DNA from 3 places in the Oleiphilus sp. HI0061 genome. Region 1 is predicted to be linked to each of the others. Evidence: predicted binding sites of a transcription regulator. Region 1 holds the regulator's gene; each other region holds the start of a gene.
What was found. The regulator LexA, encoded in region 1, represses DNA repair genes until DNA is damaged. The targets are predictions, from matches to a motif close to TACTGTNTANNTANACAGTA.

Region 1 (3,543 bases):
CTGTAACCAGGTTGTCTACCAAAAGGTCATCGTCTTCTGCAATAGTGTGTTGGTAATTGGTAATAGAGTCCACGCGTATTGAGTAGGGAAGTTGCCAAGACATTTCGGTAAGCTCTTCAATGATGCTTAAAGTCTCTCGAGTAAATATATGGCCATCTTGGGGGGCGAGGACAAACATGACGTTGTCACTTTTTGTAAAGGTTGCCTGTAAATCTTCGAAGGCTTTTAGGTGGGGATTATCATCACTAAAATAAATCCGGTAGTCGGAGCTAAATTTTGTTTGCGGTAAACCTGTGGCGGCAAGAAATACCACAAGCAATGAGGCGAATACCACCAGTAAGCGAAACTTAACAAGAAAATGGCTTATGCGTTCAATCATAGCGTAACCTACCTAATGTTTCTATTGCCGCAGAATGCCTGTAGCGAGCATGATAACTATACTTAAAGGTTGTGACCGGCGGTCATGAATTTAGAATACTACGCTTTGAACAGTGTGAATACAATGAATAAAGATATTTGAAGCTAAGAATAACTTTTCTAAATATGGAAAAGTAATAATGCTAATGGCTTAATAATGGGATAATTGCTGTGACGGAAAATCTTCTTATAGGTCTTATAGTATTGGCTTGAGAAAAATAAGTTTCGATCCTTGAAACTTTAATAGTGGTCACTAAGTGCGAGGGCTAGCGACTAACAGAAAACGAGTAGAAAACTTTATATGTTGCGTACAAAGGTGATTATCTGGAACGTAGTACTATTCCATGGCTATTTCCTTTTGCAGACGCCCCCTCAAGCGAGTCAAACTCTTCATTTGATAGGGAGTTTGTCCAGGCAATTACTGCGTGGCAGGTGCCTGCTTCAAGCGCGCGTTTGCTTAATTCTATCGCCGATATAGATTCAGATGAGCGAAGAATCATAATTTCTTCCATTGCAAGCCCCTGGTGTTGTTCTTGCCACTTTTTGAGCAGTTGAATAGGCGGGTCAATCCAGGCAAGCCAGCGTTGTTCCTGATTTAACTGGCTCAGCATAGGAAGAACCATTTGAATGCAGTCAGCCTTATCTTTAGCGATGATAATTTCCGTGACATTTGCTGCGACATGCTCAGTCTGCTCGTTGCTTAGAGAGGCGCCAGAAGTTGAAGAACTTAAAGGTTGAGCAGGGTAAGTTAGCTGTACCGGGCTTTGGCCAAATTGGTTAATAGTATTTAGGTCGTCAAGATAGTCTGACTCATAAATAGATAGCTGCTTCATTGGATACCCTCCTTACGGATAACGCCTACGCCCAGACCTTCAATTACTACATCTTGTTCTCTCAGGTCGATCACGATGGGATCAAACTCTTCATTCTCGGCAATAAGCTCAACGATGTGTTTGTTTTTATTGAGACGTTTAACCGTTACTTCTTCGCCCACTCTGGCAACGACTATTTGCCCATTTCGAGCTGTTTCGGTTTTATGGACTGCAAGCAAATCTCCGTCGAGTATGCCGATATCCTTCATGCTTTCACCTCTTACGCGTAATAAGTAGTCAGCAGAAGGAGAGAAAAACTCTGGCGCAAGTGTGCAGTAGTCTTCGATATTTTCCTCACCTAAAATCGGGTTACCAGCAGCGACTTGACCAACAATCGGTAAACCCTCGGGAATATCGCTTTGCGGTAAGCGGATGCCACGGCTGGCTCCGGGGACAATCTCAATCGCGCCTTTCTTGGCTAGTGCCTTAATATGGTCTTCTGCTGCATTGGCAGAGCGAAAGCCAAGTGCCAAAGCTATTTCCGCACGAGTAGGTGGGTAACCTGTTTCATCAATATTTTGTTTGATGAGTTGCAATACTTCGCTTTGTCTCTTGGTGAGCTTTAGCATGCCGTGTAGTCCGTTAGGTTGAGTTAATGTTTATCTGTGTGAATAACCAGTACCTGTAAATGTATACAGTAAAATGTATTTTGTAAATGTTTTGGAAAGAACTTTTCCATATATTTTATTGAAAGCCATTTTTTACCCATGCATGATGTAGCGAAATTGCACAGTAAAAGGCGGGCGAAAACTTGAATCTATCGACAAATAAAATAAATACCATCTTCCACAAAACTTCTACTTTGCTTCTTACGAGTGCTTTAATGCTTAGTAGTGGCAATGCCCTCGCGAGTGTTGAAGGTGAGTTAGGTTTTCAAGCGCGTACCTTTGTGGAAGAGGGGCTTGCCGATCAGAGTCAATTTCAAAGCTCCCTAAGCGGGCAGATAGAATTCGATACATCATTAGGGCAAGGAGACTTTGTTGCCAAGGTGTTTGGTCGTTACGACTTTGAGGATGATGAGCGCACTCATTTTGACTTACGCGAAGCGCTCTGGACCTACTATGGCGATTCCTGGGAGTTGCAAGCGGGTGTCGGTAAGGTGTTTTGGGGTGTCACAGAATCTATGCATCTCGTTGATATCGTTAATCAAAGCGACAGTGTTGAAAACCCCGATGGCGAAGACAAGCTCGGTCAGGCGATGCTTAAGTTTTCATTAGAGCGAGACTGGGGAACGATTGACCTTTTCTGGTTACCGTACTTTCGCGAAAGAACCTTCGTTGGCGAAGATGGTCGCTTATCTGCAAGCCCTTTGCCGGTAAGTAATGATGAAGCAAGCTATGCATCGGGTGCACAAGAATGGCATAGTGACTTTGCTGTCCGTTATTCACATTATGTCGGTGAATTAGAGTTTGCTTTATCTCATTTTTCCGGCACGAGTCGTGAAGCCAGTTTCCGCCCGAATGCTACGTTTTCTGAGTTAGTTCCTCATTATCATCTTATCGATCAGACTGGTATTGAACTTCAATATATTTATGACTCTTGGCTATTAAAGTTTGAAGGTATCACCAATTCCGGCTTTGGTGATGCTCTTGGTAGAAAAGGTCGATATAGCGCCGCAGTATTTGGCTTTGAATATACCCAAGTGGGTATTTTCGAAAGCTCTGCTGATCTGGGGTGGGTGTTGGAATATATGTTTGATGACCGTAAAGAGCACGCAACTCACGCTTTTGAACGAGATATTTTTGCCGGTTGGCGTTATGCCTTTAATGATGAAGACTCCTCTGAAATCCTAACGGGCGTCATTTTTGATCCACGTACTGAGGAATTGATGTTTTCATTCGAGGCGAACAAGCGACTGGCGAGCGATCTTAAGTTGAATATTGAAGCGCGCGTGTTTCACGGTGCCGAAAGTGACGACCAATTGAAAACTTACGGTCTAAGAGATGAAGACTATTTAGAGCTGGAGTTAGTGAAGTACTTCTAAAAGTATGGCTTTTATGCCTGATTTAAATTTATTTATGTTTTTTTGTTGGTAAAACTCGCTATATTGCTGTGATGACATACACTTTTGTTAAGTACTGTGTGAATTGTAATTGAATGTTGAGAAAGGCCATGTCTACATATACTTCATCCCCGAATTCTAGCGTTGAAGGCGGGAGCCGCATAGAGACAACCAATTTTGTGATCGATGCAAAGCACGATATCTTGACGATCGATATGCTTGGAACATGGAATGAGGGGAATACCTTAGACT
Region 2 (7,177 bases), on a different contig from region 1:
CAGACAGGTGTCTTTGCCAAGATGCCAAAACAAAAGCTCGATCGTTTGATGAAGATTCCTTTACTGTCAGGCTATATGAAAAAACGCGTATTGAAGACGCTTGGTCTGCAGGATGTACGCTATGCTGCGAGTGGCTCTGCACCACTAAGTCAAGATACGATTGCCTGGTACCAAAAGCTTGGTCTTGAACTCCTCGAAGGCTACGGCATGTCTGAAAACTTTGGTTATTCTCATATGTCCCAGCCAGGCAGAAGTTGCCTTGGTTACGTAGGTGAACCTTTACCTGGTGTTGATTGTCGAATCAGTGAGCAAGGTGAAATTCAAATCAAGAGCCCTACCCTGATGATGGGTTACTACAAGGATGAGGCGAAAACCAAGGCTGAGTTCACTGAAGATGGCTATTTGAAAACCGGGGATCGTGGTGAAATTGATGAACTTAAACGCCTTAAGATTACCGGACGAACCAAAGAAATATTTAAAACCAGTAAAGGTAAATACGTTGCGCCAGCGCCAATAGAGAATAAGATTATTGGCCATCAAGACATTGAGATGGTTTGTGTATCGGGCGCTGAGTACCCACAACCTCACGCATTGGTAGTATTAGCCGAATCATCGGCCAAAAAAACAAGCTGTGATGACTTTAAAGCAGAGCTTGCCTCTAGCTTTCAATCTTTAATCAAGGACGTAAACTCTACACTTGACCCTCATGAGCATATCAAGTTCGTGACGATTGTCAGTGATGAGTGGAGCATCGCCAGCGGGCACCTAACACCGACGATGAAGATGAAGCGAGATGTTATTGAGTCGAGTTACAAGCCTCATTTGGATGATTGGTATGAAGCACGCCAAGCGGTTGTTTGGCATTAGGGTGCACTATCGTCATCCCGGTGTGCTCTTCAGCCGGGATCCATGATACCTAGCACGGCGCATCAAGCAAAATGGATTCCCGCTTAACACACTGCGGGAATGACGCGTCTTTAAGACTACGGGAATGGCGCGTTTTTAAGACTGCAGGATTTCAGCAACTTGACCATCCGTGAAATCCCTATCACCGTTCCGAAAAGAATATATCACCGTATTCAGCTTCGGCATTCGACCCGGAGTCATCGGCATCAGTCATAATCGCAATCGCCTCAACTTCGTCATAGGATTTGCCGAGCCAGGCTTTCAGATCTTCCTGAATATTTCGTTTTTCTATATGCCACTGCCCTGCGCCGTCGCTATTATTTCGTAAGGGTATCATCAGAGTGTTGTCAGGCGCATAAGCATTGGGCCAACTTGCTGGCGCATCTTCCCGGCTCGACCAGACATAATTCAAGGCCTTGGTTTGCCAGAAAAACCAGCCATCAGAAACGACTACATAGATTCTCGCAGCATAGTCATCGCCTTGCTTCGTTTCTTCAGGCAAACTCGCTAAGGGTTTATTGACCTTCCAGCGCCAATTTAAAAAGGGAGTCTTCTGTATATTCACTTTCATTTTCTTGAACATACCCGAAGCAGAAGCTTGACTAATTGCATGCAAAACCTTCAGTTTGGGATTATCACTTTCGTCTTTCAAACGATAAGAGGTTTCATCATTGAATTCGACCGACTCCCATTCCTCCAGCCCCCATTCAGAAAACTTTCCAATTGAGACAGTATTCTCTCCCTCAGCATATGCATTAAACCCGAATAAGACGAAGATAAAATAGCTAGAGTATAAAAAGACTTTGTTCATAAATGGTTTCTTCTGCAACATAAGTTCTTAAAAGAATATTAGGGTCGCAACCTGCCCCTAATATTCTCTTAAGAACACCATGGCAGCAAAAAGTTCAAAAAACAATGGTTGACTAAACCCGATACTGTATTAATATACAGTTAAATTGATAATCGCTTGATGGAGAAGAGTCATGCCAGTCATTGCAATGTGGAAATGTGATCGGGACGGTGCCATGTTTGAAAACAAAAAAGATGCAGACGCTCACGACAAAATGCTAGAGCTTGGTGAGCAATTTACGACCTTAATTGAAAGCCAAATAGCGGGTGTAGATGAAGCTCAAGCAGAATCCTTTGGCCTCTTACTTGCCAAGCATAAGGAGCTGATTATTCAAGCATGTAAGGGCAAACCAGAAGTTCTAGAGGAATTGAGCAATCCTCAGAATGTGACTGACATTAATGAGGCCAGCGGCTCGTAGCGCCCTAGGCCTCCTTGCCACGACTAGCGGTGCGCAGTGCGCACCCTATAAGGCCCCACACTCCCTCACCACCATAACAGGGTGGTTCGTGTACACCAAATTACGGCGAACCCACTGACCTGTCATTTGCGAAATCGTGCCTAAGCCTGTTCTTCCTTAACCTTTTTCACTAAACTCTCTCCCTCGTTTCTGTACGTCTGCTCTAGCGAGCATTAATTGGTGTACGTTATTTGATTTAAAGAGAGGTTTTATAATGCGATTGGTTTCTTGGAATGTTAACGGTATTCGAGCGGTGATGAAGAAAGACTTTCTCTCCTCTCTCGAATCTATGGAAACAGATGTTCTATGCTTGCAAGAAACCAAAGCCCAGGATGATCAGGTGATGGAAGCACTTAAAGATCTTGAGGGCTATCATATCTACTGTAACTCTGCCGAGAAGAAAGGCTACTCAGGCACAGCTATTCTGACCAAACACGCACCTATTTCTGTCCAATACGATATGGGAATTGAAGAGCACGATCAGGAAGGTCGAGTGATTGCTGCTGAGTATGACGGCTTTTACTTGGTTACTGTCTACACCCCAAACTCTGGTAGTGAGCTTAAACGTTTGCCTTATCGTCAAGAGTGGGACAAAGACTTCAATGATTATTTAAAGAAACTCGAAGAAAGCAAGCCAGTTATCTTATGTGGCGACCTGAATGTTGCGCACAAAGACATCGACCTGGCCCGTCCCAAGCCCAACTACAATAAAAGTGCTGGCTACACGCAGGCAGAAATTGACGGTTTAGACCGCTACGTTGCGTCTGGTTTTATAGACACTTACCGAGAACTAAACCCTGAAACCGTCAAATATAGTTGGTGGAGCTATCGAGCCGGCGCCCGTGCGAAGAACGTAGGCTGGAGGATTGATTACTTCCTCGCCTCCCAAAGCTTGCGCGACAACATCAAAGCCGCCGATATTCTCAACGATATTATGGGTTCTGACCATTGCCCTGTTCAGATCGATCTAGCGCTTTAGACGTAAGATCCCACGAATACCAACTTCGTCACGTTGATTTATCCTTGGTCAACGTGACAAGCACTCAACTTGCCCTATACTTTTAAAGATCAACTGGAAATTACGACCTTTTCAGTCCAACTCTTTCGCCATTAGTTCAAGGTTTGTTAGTGCTCTCATCCATGTGCCCCCAGATTAGGGATTTGATAAAGCGTTCTTTTAGCTGCTGCTTGCTTATTATTGCACTCATGTCAGTGACCTGCGCTCATGCTGATAATTTATCGATAACAGACCAAACCCGCTTCATTACGCCTAACCAGAGTATTACACCCACAACAATTTACACACCAGGTAAAAGCCAAGGCATTCCGATAGGCTCAAAAATGCTCTACTTAGAGGATGAGGAGCATCGCCATAGTATTAATACAATTCTAAATAAAACACACGCATGGAAGCACATACAACGAGCCTCCCCAAACTTTGGCTTCACCAACTCAGCTTTTTGGTTTAAGTTTAGAATTGATAACCCAAGCAACAAGCCCAGCGATGTTTACCTAGAGCTAGCCATTCCTTTTCTGGATAAGGTAGAACTATATCAAGTAAATAAAGGGCAAGTTGTTGCTCAGCATGTAGTCGGTGACACCTATCCCTTTGAGCAAAGACCAATAAGCCATCAAAACTTTGTTTTACCGTATACACTGAACAAAGGAAGCAATGAGTTCGTCATGCGAATCGCTTCCGCGGGAACTATCGAAGCACCATTAATACTCTGGGACACCGAGAGTCATGCCAAATTTTCTTCTGACGACCACCTGATGCAAGGTATCTGGGCAGGCGTCATCGGCATCATGGTCATCTATAATTTATTGCTATTTTTCTCTATCAGGGAAATGAGCTATTTCTACTATGTTCTTTTCGTTTTCAGTTACTTGCTCTTTCAAATAAGCCTAAAGGGTTATGGCTTTGCCTATCTATGGCCAGAGGCTCTAGAATGGAATAGCTACGCGATATCCGTTTTTATCGGCGGTTGTAATATTACCGTTTTAGTGCTGATTATTGAGTTTTTAAAGCTCAAAGAAACCAACCCAAAAGCTTATCGCATTGCACAAGCTTTAGCAGTCGTGTCCAGCATCTCATTTGTGCTGACCTTTATCATTTCATATAGCATTACGATACGTCTAAACAGCGCTCTTGCTTTAATCAATTGCACCATGTCAATGCTACTCGGGTATATCGCTTTGTTCCGGGGACATTCTGATGCTCGCTACTACTGCCTCGCCTGGACCACAACTTTCTTGGGGATTGGTACATTAGGCGCGGTTAAATTCGGGCTCGTGACGGCCAATTTCTTTACCAATAATGCAGGGCAAATTGGTGTTCTATTTTTGGTATCCCTGCTTTCTCTTGCTCTAGCCAACCGAATAAACCGTGAAAAAGAAATGCGCATTCTCGCCCAGGAATCTGTACTTTCAAGTGAAAAGAGGCTACGAGAGTCGCAAGAGCAATTATTGGAAACACAAACCACTATCAATGCCCAGCTAGAGTCCAAAGTCCGTGAGCGGACTCAATCCATGCAACGAGCGCTCACCGAGCTTGAGCAAGCAAATAATCGCCTGGAGTTAGCCTCTACAACCGACTCCTTGACCACTCTATTCAATCGCCGGCACTTTGAATCACGCCTGCATATCGAGCTAAAAAGAGCTGAACGGCACCGCCGCGAGTTGTCTGTCATATTATGCGATTTAGATCGTTTCAAATCGATCAATGATAACTATGGGCATAAAACTGGAGACGAATGCCTCCGCCATGCCGCAGTAATTCTAAAAAACACTATCACACGTTCAGGCGATATCATCGCGCGCTACGGAGGTGAAGAATTTATTATTTTGCTTGTTGATACCTCATTGAATGAAGCTGAGCATGTTGCCAACACCCTATGCCAAGAATTTTCAAACTCTGCCTTCGAATCAAACGGCAATATTATCGAGTTTACTGCAAGTTTTGGTGTATCCAGCTTATCTCAAAAGTCCCCCAAGACTGCTGACGAGCTCGTCACGCGTGCCGATATTGCAATGTATGAAGCTAAGAATAACGGCAGAAATCAGGTAAAGCTCTGGAACAATCCGGGCGCCCCTACCACACCAGAATAAGTACGACCCAAGAACCAAGTTTATGGAAACCTCCCCGCAAAGCCAGTCTCTTTTTAATTACTATAACTTTTATCGAGTCGTTGTCAGTATTCTGCTATTTGGAATATCAATATCGCAACACAGCGTGGTACAAGAATTTCGCTCACCTCTAATATTTGAGGCGCTTACGCCAATTTATTTAGGGCTGAACCTCTTTTGGCTACTCGCATTTCGCTTTCTCATCGACGCTCACCCCAAGCAAATTTTTATTACATTACTTCTCGATATACTGCTCTTGCATGCCTTGTTCTATTTTGCCTCGGGTATCTCTGGTGGTTTGGCTAACCTGATCATTATCAGTGTCGCCGCAGGTAATATCATTATTCGAGGACGGATAGGACTTTCATTCGCTGCCTGGGCCACACTGCTTACTATTTTAATTGAGGGTGAGCGCTTCCTTAACGGCTTCAATTCACTTTCCGATGTCCCGCGGACAGGTCTGATTGGCTGCATGTACTTTGCGAGTGCCTATATACTCCAATATTTGTCGATCAAGATTTCGGAAAATGAATCTTTACTTAAACAACAAGAGCAAGATTTAAGAAAGCTGGAAAAGCTTAACCACCAGATTATCCAGAGCATGAGAACAGGTATTATCGTCTGTAGTGAGCAAGGCGAGGTTAAATTAATCAACCATGCCTGCCTGGATTTAGTCAGCCTGGCGGAAAAGCAGCCCTTACCTTCCTTGATTGCTGATAGGCTAACATTATGGAAAGAAGCACCCGGCGTACGTACAACTCCCTTTCGAGTCAGCCAGGAAAAACCTTTGGTTCAGGCAAATTTCTCTCGCTTACAAAATGAAGCAGAGTCTGACATCCTGGTTTTTTTAGATGATACTCGCAAGACTGCGCAACAAGCTCAACATATGAAACTGGCCTCTCTCGGTCGCTTAACCGCAAGTATAGCGCATGAAGTTAGAAACCCATTAGGAGCAATTAGCCACGCAACACAACTCCTGGCTGAGTCTGAAAACCTTGACCCGGCAGACCATAAGATGACGGATATCATCCAGCGTCACTCAAAGCGTGTAAATCAGATCATTGAAAACACTCTGCAACTTAGTCGTCGAACAGAGCCAGAAGTTGAAGACATCACCTTGGCCAACTGGATTGATAAAATCGTCGGCGAATATAAAGGGCACCTGCACTCATCAGACAGAATTAATATTATACTTGCAGACAAAGACGCAACAGCACGCTTTGACCCAAGCCAAATGGAGCAAGTGTTTATCAACCTGATCGACAATGGGCTTAGGCATGGCTTAAAGTCAGATTGCAGCGCACAGTTATTTATATTGCTATCCAAAACCACAAAGGATGGCCAAGCCTATATCGAAGTAATCGATCAGGGTGAAGGAGTCTCTGAAGAGAACTCCCATCATTTATTTGAACCATTCTTCACCACTGAATCTCAGGGCACAGGACTTGGTTTGTATTTATCACGAGAAATCTGCGAAGCAAACCAAGCTCATCTGGACTATATCAACCCGGCCAGTACCGAATTTCATCAGCATTGGAAGTTTGATAACCATCGACTAGACAATAAGGCTTATCAGGCTCTTAAAGACCTTAAGCTTGGTGCGTGCTTTCGAATTGTATTTGCTCACCACAAGCGAATTGTTTAACAATAGGCTTATTCTTCTTAATGCTTTCTAAGCGACAGACAAGACTCAATATATGACCAAGCAACGCGCCTTAATTATCGACGATGAACCTGATATTCGAGAGCTGTTAGAAATCACACTCATGCGTATGGGGATAGACACCTGTAGCAGTGCGACAATCATGGACGCCAAGGCCTACCTAAGTGAACAAAGC
Region 3 (7,177 bases), on a different contig from region 1:
TTAGAACTCGTCATATCATCAAAAAAGCTTTTCACACCTTCAAACCAGGTATGCTTTTTTGGCGCGTGCTTTTTATCACCATGTTTATCTAGCGTATCCTGAAATTCGCGCAATAGGTCTTTCTGCTTTTTAGATAAGTTAACTGGCGTTTCAACAGTCACACGACACATCAAGTCACCAGCTGCACCACCGCGAACAGGGGCAACACCTTTGCCACGCAAGCGGAACATTTTGCCTGTCTGAGTCTCGGCCGGAATCTTCAATTTAACGCGACCATCTAGTGTAGGCACTTCCAGCTCACCACCCAGAGCAGCATCTACCAAGGAAATTGGCACATCGCAATACAAGGTCTTGCCATCGCGCACAAAGATCGGATGCTCTTTAACCGAAACCTGTACATATAAATCACCTGACGGCGCGCCATGCGTGCCCGCTTCACCCTCACCTGCCAAGCGAATTCGATCACCGGTATCGACACCCGGCGGAACCTTAACAGACAAAGTCTTGGTCTCTTCTATCACACCCGAACCGTGACATGAACGACAAGGATCTTTAATCATTGTTCCCTGGCCGCGACAATTTGGACAGGTCTGCTGCACAGAGAAAAAGCCTTGCTGCATTCTGACCTGGCCCGCACCATTACAAGTACCACAATGCTCAGGCTTAGAACCTTTTGCAGCACCCGAGCCATTACAAGGCTTACAGGTCACATGAGTTGGTACGCGAATTTTTACTGTTGTACCCTTAACGGCATCTTCCAAGTCCAAGTCGAGGGTATAACGTAAATCAGCACCACGAGCGCTACGCTGGCGGCCACCGCCACCTCCGCCGCCACCGAAAATATCACCGAAAACATCACCAAAAATATCGCTAAAGTTACCATTACCACCACTAAAGCCACCGCCACCAGCTTGCGGGTCAACACCTGCGTGACCATACTGATCATAAGCGCCACGCTTCTGCTCATCAGAAAGGATCTCATAAGCCTCAGTTGCTTCTTTAAACTTTTCTTCTGCTTGAGCATCATCCGGGTTGCGGTCCGGGTGGTACTTCATCGCCAAGCGTCTGTAGGCCTTCTTAACTTCCTTCGCATCAGCTGAGCGTTCAATACCCAGAACTTCGTAATAATCTCGTTTCGACATATGCAACAACCGTATTCAATAAAACCGTAAATAAAACTCTTCCCCGACCTCTGCCGAAGGATGAATCATTTTGCTAGCGCAGCTCTCAATAGCTCTATTGCGCATTAATACAAACTGACCTAGCAAAATAAACCTGAAGATATGCAAACGCGGAAGGCGATGCTTCCGCGTTCAAACGTAAGCTTTCAAACCAGAAGATTCAAAAATTACGCTATTTAAGTCTCAGAACAGGAGGGGCTACGCCCTCCTATCGACAACTTACTTCTTGTCGTCTTTAACTTCTTCAAACTCAGCGTCAACCACATTGTCGTCCGCTGCGCCAGCTGGCTCTTCTGCTGCACCGCCTTGCGCTGCTGCTTCTGGGCCTGCGCCCGCTGCTGCTTGCTCAGCATACATCTTTTGAGCCAAACCTGATGAAGCTTCAGTCAATGCCTGAGTCTTCGCTTCGATATCTGCCTTATCATCACCCTTAAGCGCTTCTTCAAGGTCAGTAATCGCAGCTTCAATCGCAGTTTTCTCTTCTTCAGTCGCCTTATCACCAGCTTCTTCTAGAGTCTTCTTAGTCGCATGAACAATCGCATCACCTTGGTTACGCGCAGTCACTAGCTCTTCGAACTGGCGATCGGCATCAGCATTTGCTTCTGCATCATTTACCATTTGCTCGACTTCATCATCAGATAGACCAGAAGAAGCTTTAATCACGATAGACTGCTCTTTACCTGTCGCCTTGTCTTTCGCCGATACGTTCAAGATACCGTTTGCATCGATGTCAAAAGTCACTTCGATCTGAGGCATACCACGAGGGCCCGCAGGAATATCTGACAAGTCGAAACGTCCCAAAGATTTGTTCTGAGCCGCTTGCTTACGCTCACCCTGTACAACGTGAATCGTTACAGCAGACTGGTTATCTTCAGCCGTTGAGAAGATCTGGGACTTCTTACTTGGGATAGTCGTGTTCTTCTCGATCAATGCTGTGGCTACGCCACCCATTGTTTCGATACCCAAAGTTAATGGCGTAACGTCTAGTAGCAGTACGTCTGTTACGTCACCAGCCAATACCGCAGCCTGGATCGCTGCACCCATTGCTACCGCTTCGTCTGGGTTAACGTCTTTACGTGGCTCTCTGCCGAAGAACTCTTCAACCTTCTTCTGAACCAAAGGCATACGAGACTGACCACCAACCAAGATAACGTCGTCAATTTCTGAAGCGCTAAGACCTGCATCATTCAATGCAGTCTTACAAGGCGCTAAACTACGTTCAACCAAATCTTCAACTAGCGACTCTAGCTTCGAACGCGTCATTTTCACGTTAAGGTGCTTAGGACCTGACGCATCAGCCGTAATATAAGGAAGGTTTACATCTGTCTGTTGCGCACTTGAAAGCTCAACTTTTGCTTTTTCAGCCGCTTCTTTCAAACGCTGCATCGCTAGAGGATCACCTTTAAGGTCGATACCGCTATCTTTCTTGAACTCATCAGCCAAGTAATCGATTAGCGTCATATCGAAATCTTCACCACCCAAGAAGGTGTCACCGTTAGTCGCTAATACTTCAAACTGCTTCTCGCCATCAACGTCAGCAATTTCGATGATAGAAATATCAAAAGTACCACCACCCAAGTCATAAACAGCAATTGTTGAATCGCCTTTGCTCTTATCTAAACCGAACGCTAGTGCTGCTGCAGTTGGCTCGTTGATAATACGCTTAACATCTAGACCAGCAATTTTACCGGCATCCTTAGTTGCCTGACGCTGAGAATCGTTAAAGTAAGCAGGAACTGTAATTACCGCTTCAGTTACTGACTCGCCTAGAAAGTCTTCAGCCGTTTTCTTCATCTTCTTCAAGATTTCTGCAGAGATCTGAGGTGGCGCTTTCTTATCGCCCTTAACTTCTACCCACGCATCACCATTGTCAGCTTTAGAAATGGTGTAAGGCACCATTGAGATGTCTTTCTGTACAACTTCATCTTCAAAACGACGACCAATTAAACGCTTGATCGCAAACAAAGTATTAGTCGGGTTCGTTACTGCCTGACGCTTAGCTGGCTGACCAACCAAGATTTCGTTATCGTCAGTGAATGCAATGATTGAAGGTGTGGTACGATCGCCTTCTGCATTTTCAATAACTTTTGGCTTTTCGCCATCTAGCAATGAAATACATGAGTTAGTTGTACCTAAGTCAATTCCGATTATTTTGCCCATTGATTTACTCCCGTTCTCTAATTTCTAAATTCTGTTGGTAAGGCTTAATGGCTTTTTTCATCTTAAGCCTTAGCGCCTATATTTTTGGGTTAACGCTTATATTTGGCCGAAATTTCCATTTTCAAGCTTTAAACCATTATTTTGTACTTTTTTTGTGCGTTTATTTGGATACAACAACCATTGCCGGTCTGACCAAACGACCATTCAAGGTATAACCTTTCTGCATTGCTGCAATCACTGTATTTGGCTCTGCATCCGGCGCAGGAACCATTGACATCGCCTCGTGCAACGTTGGATCAAATGGGTGACCAACCGGGTCAACCTGCTCCAGATTAAACTTCTGCACGCCACTCAAAAACATCGAAAGCGTCATTTCTACACCTTCGCGCAAGGTCGTCATTTCATTACCCGCTGCAACTTCCGCCTCTACCGCTTTCTCTAAGCCGTCGATGACAGGCAATAATTCTTTGGCAAATTTTTCCAAAGCAAATTTATGCGCTTTCTCTACATCCTGCTCTGCTCTGCGGCGAACATTCTGCACTTCAGCTTTGGCACGAATTGCCTGATCTTTAAGATCTTCAATTTGCTTCGCCAAAGACTCAGCCTCAGCCTGCCAATCCTTGCCATCTGCCTCAGCATTCTGCTCAGGGCCACTAGTTTCGACTTCTTCCTGAGCAGCTTCCACAGCCTCTTGAGCTGCCTCTACAATATGCTCTTCATTTGAATTATTTTCGTTTTCTACGCTCACCTGCGCCTCCACTGACCACAACTCTGCTATTTCGCTTATCAATCTCAAAACAGCAGTTAATCAAACTAATTAACGTTACGCAGCACATGCTGCACACCCTGACATAGCGACTTTCAAATGCTCTACGTGCACTTAAGCATCGCCAGTAATAAATAAGTTGGTGCCTATATGGGGGCCACTCTGAAAAGTTTCAAGTCACCACCAAGTTATTTTTTAACTGCATTTAATCTCGGCCTGAAAGAATAATATTTATCTTTACCAACTGGTTATAGATACAGTAATATTTAGCAAATTTTGATTTGCATATCCAGACACGGAAAAATAACCATGCTTAGCCAACTCAAAGTCTCCAACTTCGCCATCGCTGACCACCTGGAAGTTTTATTCAACAACGGCATGACCGTACTCAGCGGAGAAACCGGAGCTGGTAAATCAATTATTCTCGACGCATTAGGCTTGGCGCTTGGCGACAGGGCTGATACGAGCATGGTGCGTCACGGAGAGCCCAAGGCTGAAATTTCTGCAGCCTTTGAGTTAGACAAACACCCCAAGGCACTTGAATGGCTTAAAGACCACGACCTGGAAGAAGGCGAGCAATGTATATTGCGCAGAGTCATCACAGCCGAGGGCCGCTCGCGCAGCTATATAAATGGCCACCCTAGCCCTCTACAGAATTTAAAATCAATTGGCGAGCTACTGATTGATATTCACAGCCAACACGAACACCAATCCTTACTTAACAAAGATAACCACCGGGTGATTGTCGACAACTTTGGCCAACTACAAAGTACCTCAGACAAGGTTTCCAGCGCTTTTAATAAATGGTCAAGTCAAGCTAAGCACCTATCTAAACTTGAAAACAACCAGGATGAGATTACTGCCCGCATTCACCTCATTACCTTTCAACTTGAAGAGCTCGAGGCACTGGGCCTACAAGAAGGTGAAGTTGAGCAGCTCGAAAAAGAGCAATCCCAGCTAGCAAATGCAGAACTGCTTTTGAGTAGAGCACATGAAGCTCTAGCGTTATGTTCAGAGGGTGATGCTAATGCCGCCAGCATGGTTTCTTCAGCCTCCTCATCACTACACAACCTACCCAGCGAAAATCATGAGATTAGTGAAGCACTCAACATGCTGAATGAAGCGCAAATCCAAATTGAAGAGGCAGGTAGTAATTTACGCCATTTTATCGACTCATTTGAACTCAACCCAGCACGCCTGCAAGAAATCGAAGAACGCCTAAGCACTGCTTACCAGTTAGCAAGAAAACACCGCTGTGAACCCACTGAGCTGTTAACCATACAAAACAAACTCAGCAAAGAACTACATGACTTTAATAATGGCGACCAAAATCTGGAGCAACTGCAAGCTGAAGTAATCGAATTGGAAAACACTTACCGGGCCTTAGCTGAAACGCAGCGTCAGAAGCGTATAAAGTGTGCCAGCTCTTTAGAAAAGAAAATATGTGAGCAGCTAGCATTGATGGATATGAAGTCAGTGAAGTTCTGCGTCAGCCTAACACCTCTCGATAACAGCAAGGTAAGCCAGCACGGTCTGGATACCGTCGAATTCCTGATTAGCACCAATCCTGGACAGCCCCCCAAAGCCATCAACAAAGTTGCCTCAGGCGGTGAGCTGTCCCGAATCAGCTTAGCGATTCAAGTCATTGTCGCTCAAAACTCGACCATTCCAACACTGGTTTTCGATGAGGTGGATGTAGGCATTGGCGGCGGCACAGCACAAATTGTTGGCCGACTACTCAAATCGCTAGGCAAGAATGGACAAATCATTTGCGTTACCCACCTGCCACAAGTTGCCTCACAAGGTGACAACCATTATTTCATTAGCAAGAAATCAATTGACGGAAAAGTTAGCTCTTCGATTGACTTGCTTAATAAGAAAGCCAGAACCGAGGAAGTTGCTCGCATGCTAGGCGGTATTGAAATGACCGAGCAGACACTTGCTCATGCCAGGGAGATGTTGGAGACCGCATAAAAACTATAAACCACCGAGAACACTGAGCAACTTTCAGCCTTCACAGAGAAAAGCTTTTAAGACTTTTCTTTTTTCTCGGTGAAGCGTAGCGCCCTGTATCCTCTGTGGTTAATTATTCTTTATAAAAAAAGCCGCCTCAAAGAGCGGCTTTAGAAAACACAGTAATATCAAATCTTACTTCTTGGGACGAACATACAGCGTAAGGTTGTGATCGACTAATTCATAACCATGCTCTTCTGCAATTTCATGCTGACGCCTTTCAATAACAGGGTCTAGAAACTCAATAACTTTACCGCTTTCGGTATCGACCATATGGTCATGATGATCATCTTTCGCCAACTCGAATACCGCATGTCCACCCTCAAAGTTATGACGCAAGACCAGACCGGCAGCCTCAAACTGGGTAAGTACACGATAAACGGTCGCCAAACCTACATCATCACCCGATTCCAATAAAGCCTTATAGACATCTTCCGCACTCATATGGTGCTCATCAGCTTCTTCCAAAAGCCCCAATACTTTTAATCGTGGTAAGGTAACTTTCAAACCAACTTTTTTTAACTCTGAGTTGTCTGGCATGATTTATTTGTAATCCTATTCACAGCGTTTGCACGAATCAGGTATCATGCCTCGCTATAATGTTAGTTTCTTCTTTACAACATACTTTGCTTGCGTTTCGCCTATCTTCATAAAGATCAGCCGAAAACATTGTAAAGCAAAGATAATGGAATTCAAAAATTAGATGCAAAAGTTTTTAATTATTATTCTCACCGCTTTAAGCATAAGCGCCTGTAGCTTTCCTGGCGTTTTCAAAATCAATGTCCAGCAAGGCAACATCATCACCCAAGACATGCTCGACACATTAAAAGCAGGTATGACTAAAAAACAGGTTCACTTCGTATTAGGTGCTCCCGTTCTAGACAACACCTTCGATACAGAACTCGAAAACTACGTATACACCTATCAAGTTGCGGGCGGTGAAATCGAGAAACAAACCATAAAAGTCTACTATAGCCAAGGCGTGTACCAACGCTACGAAGGCACACTACTTGAGAGCAACCCAGCATATTAAGCGCTCTATTTAGTCTTTCTTTGC

Region 2: a site for LexA is predicted at 1,840-1,859, ahead of A3735_RS14650 (YebG family protein). Genes of this name have one in related genera too.
Region 3: a site for LexA is predicted at 4,350-4,369, ahead of recN (DNA repair protein RecN). Genes of this name have one in related genera too.

The regions. Positions count from the first base shown of each region.
Region 1 covers NZ_LWFE01001402.1:140-3,682, reverse strand. The annotation lists partial or broken gene A3735_RS22140 (RND family transporter) at 1-379, opposite strand, end outside; gene A3735_RS22135 (cell division inhibitor SulA) at 738-1,250, opposite strand; gene lexA (transcriptional repressor LexA) at 1,247-1,858, opposite strand; gene A3735_RS22125 (hypothetical protein) at 2,113-3,273, shown strand.
Region 2 covers NZ_LWFE01001066.1:167-7,343, forward strand. The annotation lists partial or broken gene A3735_RS14640 (AMP-binding protein) at 1-867, shown strand, start outside; gene A3735_RS14645 (DUF3047 domain-containing protein) at 1,049-1,717, opposite strand; gene A3735_RS14650 (YebG family protein) at 1,890-2,174, shown strand; gene A3735_RS14655 (exodeoxyribonuclease III) at 2,428-3,192, shown strand; gene A3735_RS14660 (diguanylate cyclase) at 3,375-5,321, shown strand; gene A3735_RS14665 (PAS domain-containing sensor histidine kinase) at 5,344-6,984, shown strand; partial or broken gene A3735_RS14670 (sigma-54 dependent transcriptional regulator) at 7,037-7,177, shown strand, end outside.
Region 3 covers NZ_LWFE01001100.1:12,174-19,350, forward strand. The annotation lists gene dnaJ (molecular chaperone DnaJ) at 1-1,142, opposite strand, end outside; gene dnaK (molecular chaperone DnaK) at 1,401-3,341, opposite strand; gene grpE (nucleotide exchange factor GrpE) at 3,502-4,089, opposite strand; gene recN (DNA repair protein RecN) at 4,417-6,081, shown strand; gene fur (ferric iron uptake transcriptional regulator) at 6,256-6,660, opposite strand; gene A3735_RS15840 (outer membrane protein assembly factor BamE) at 6,824-7,153, shown strand; gene A3735_RS15845 (RnfH family protein) at 7,163-7,177, opposite strand, start outside.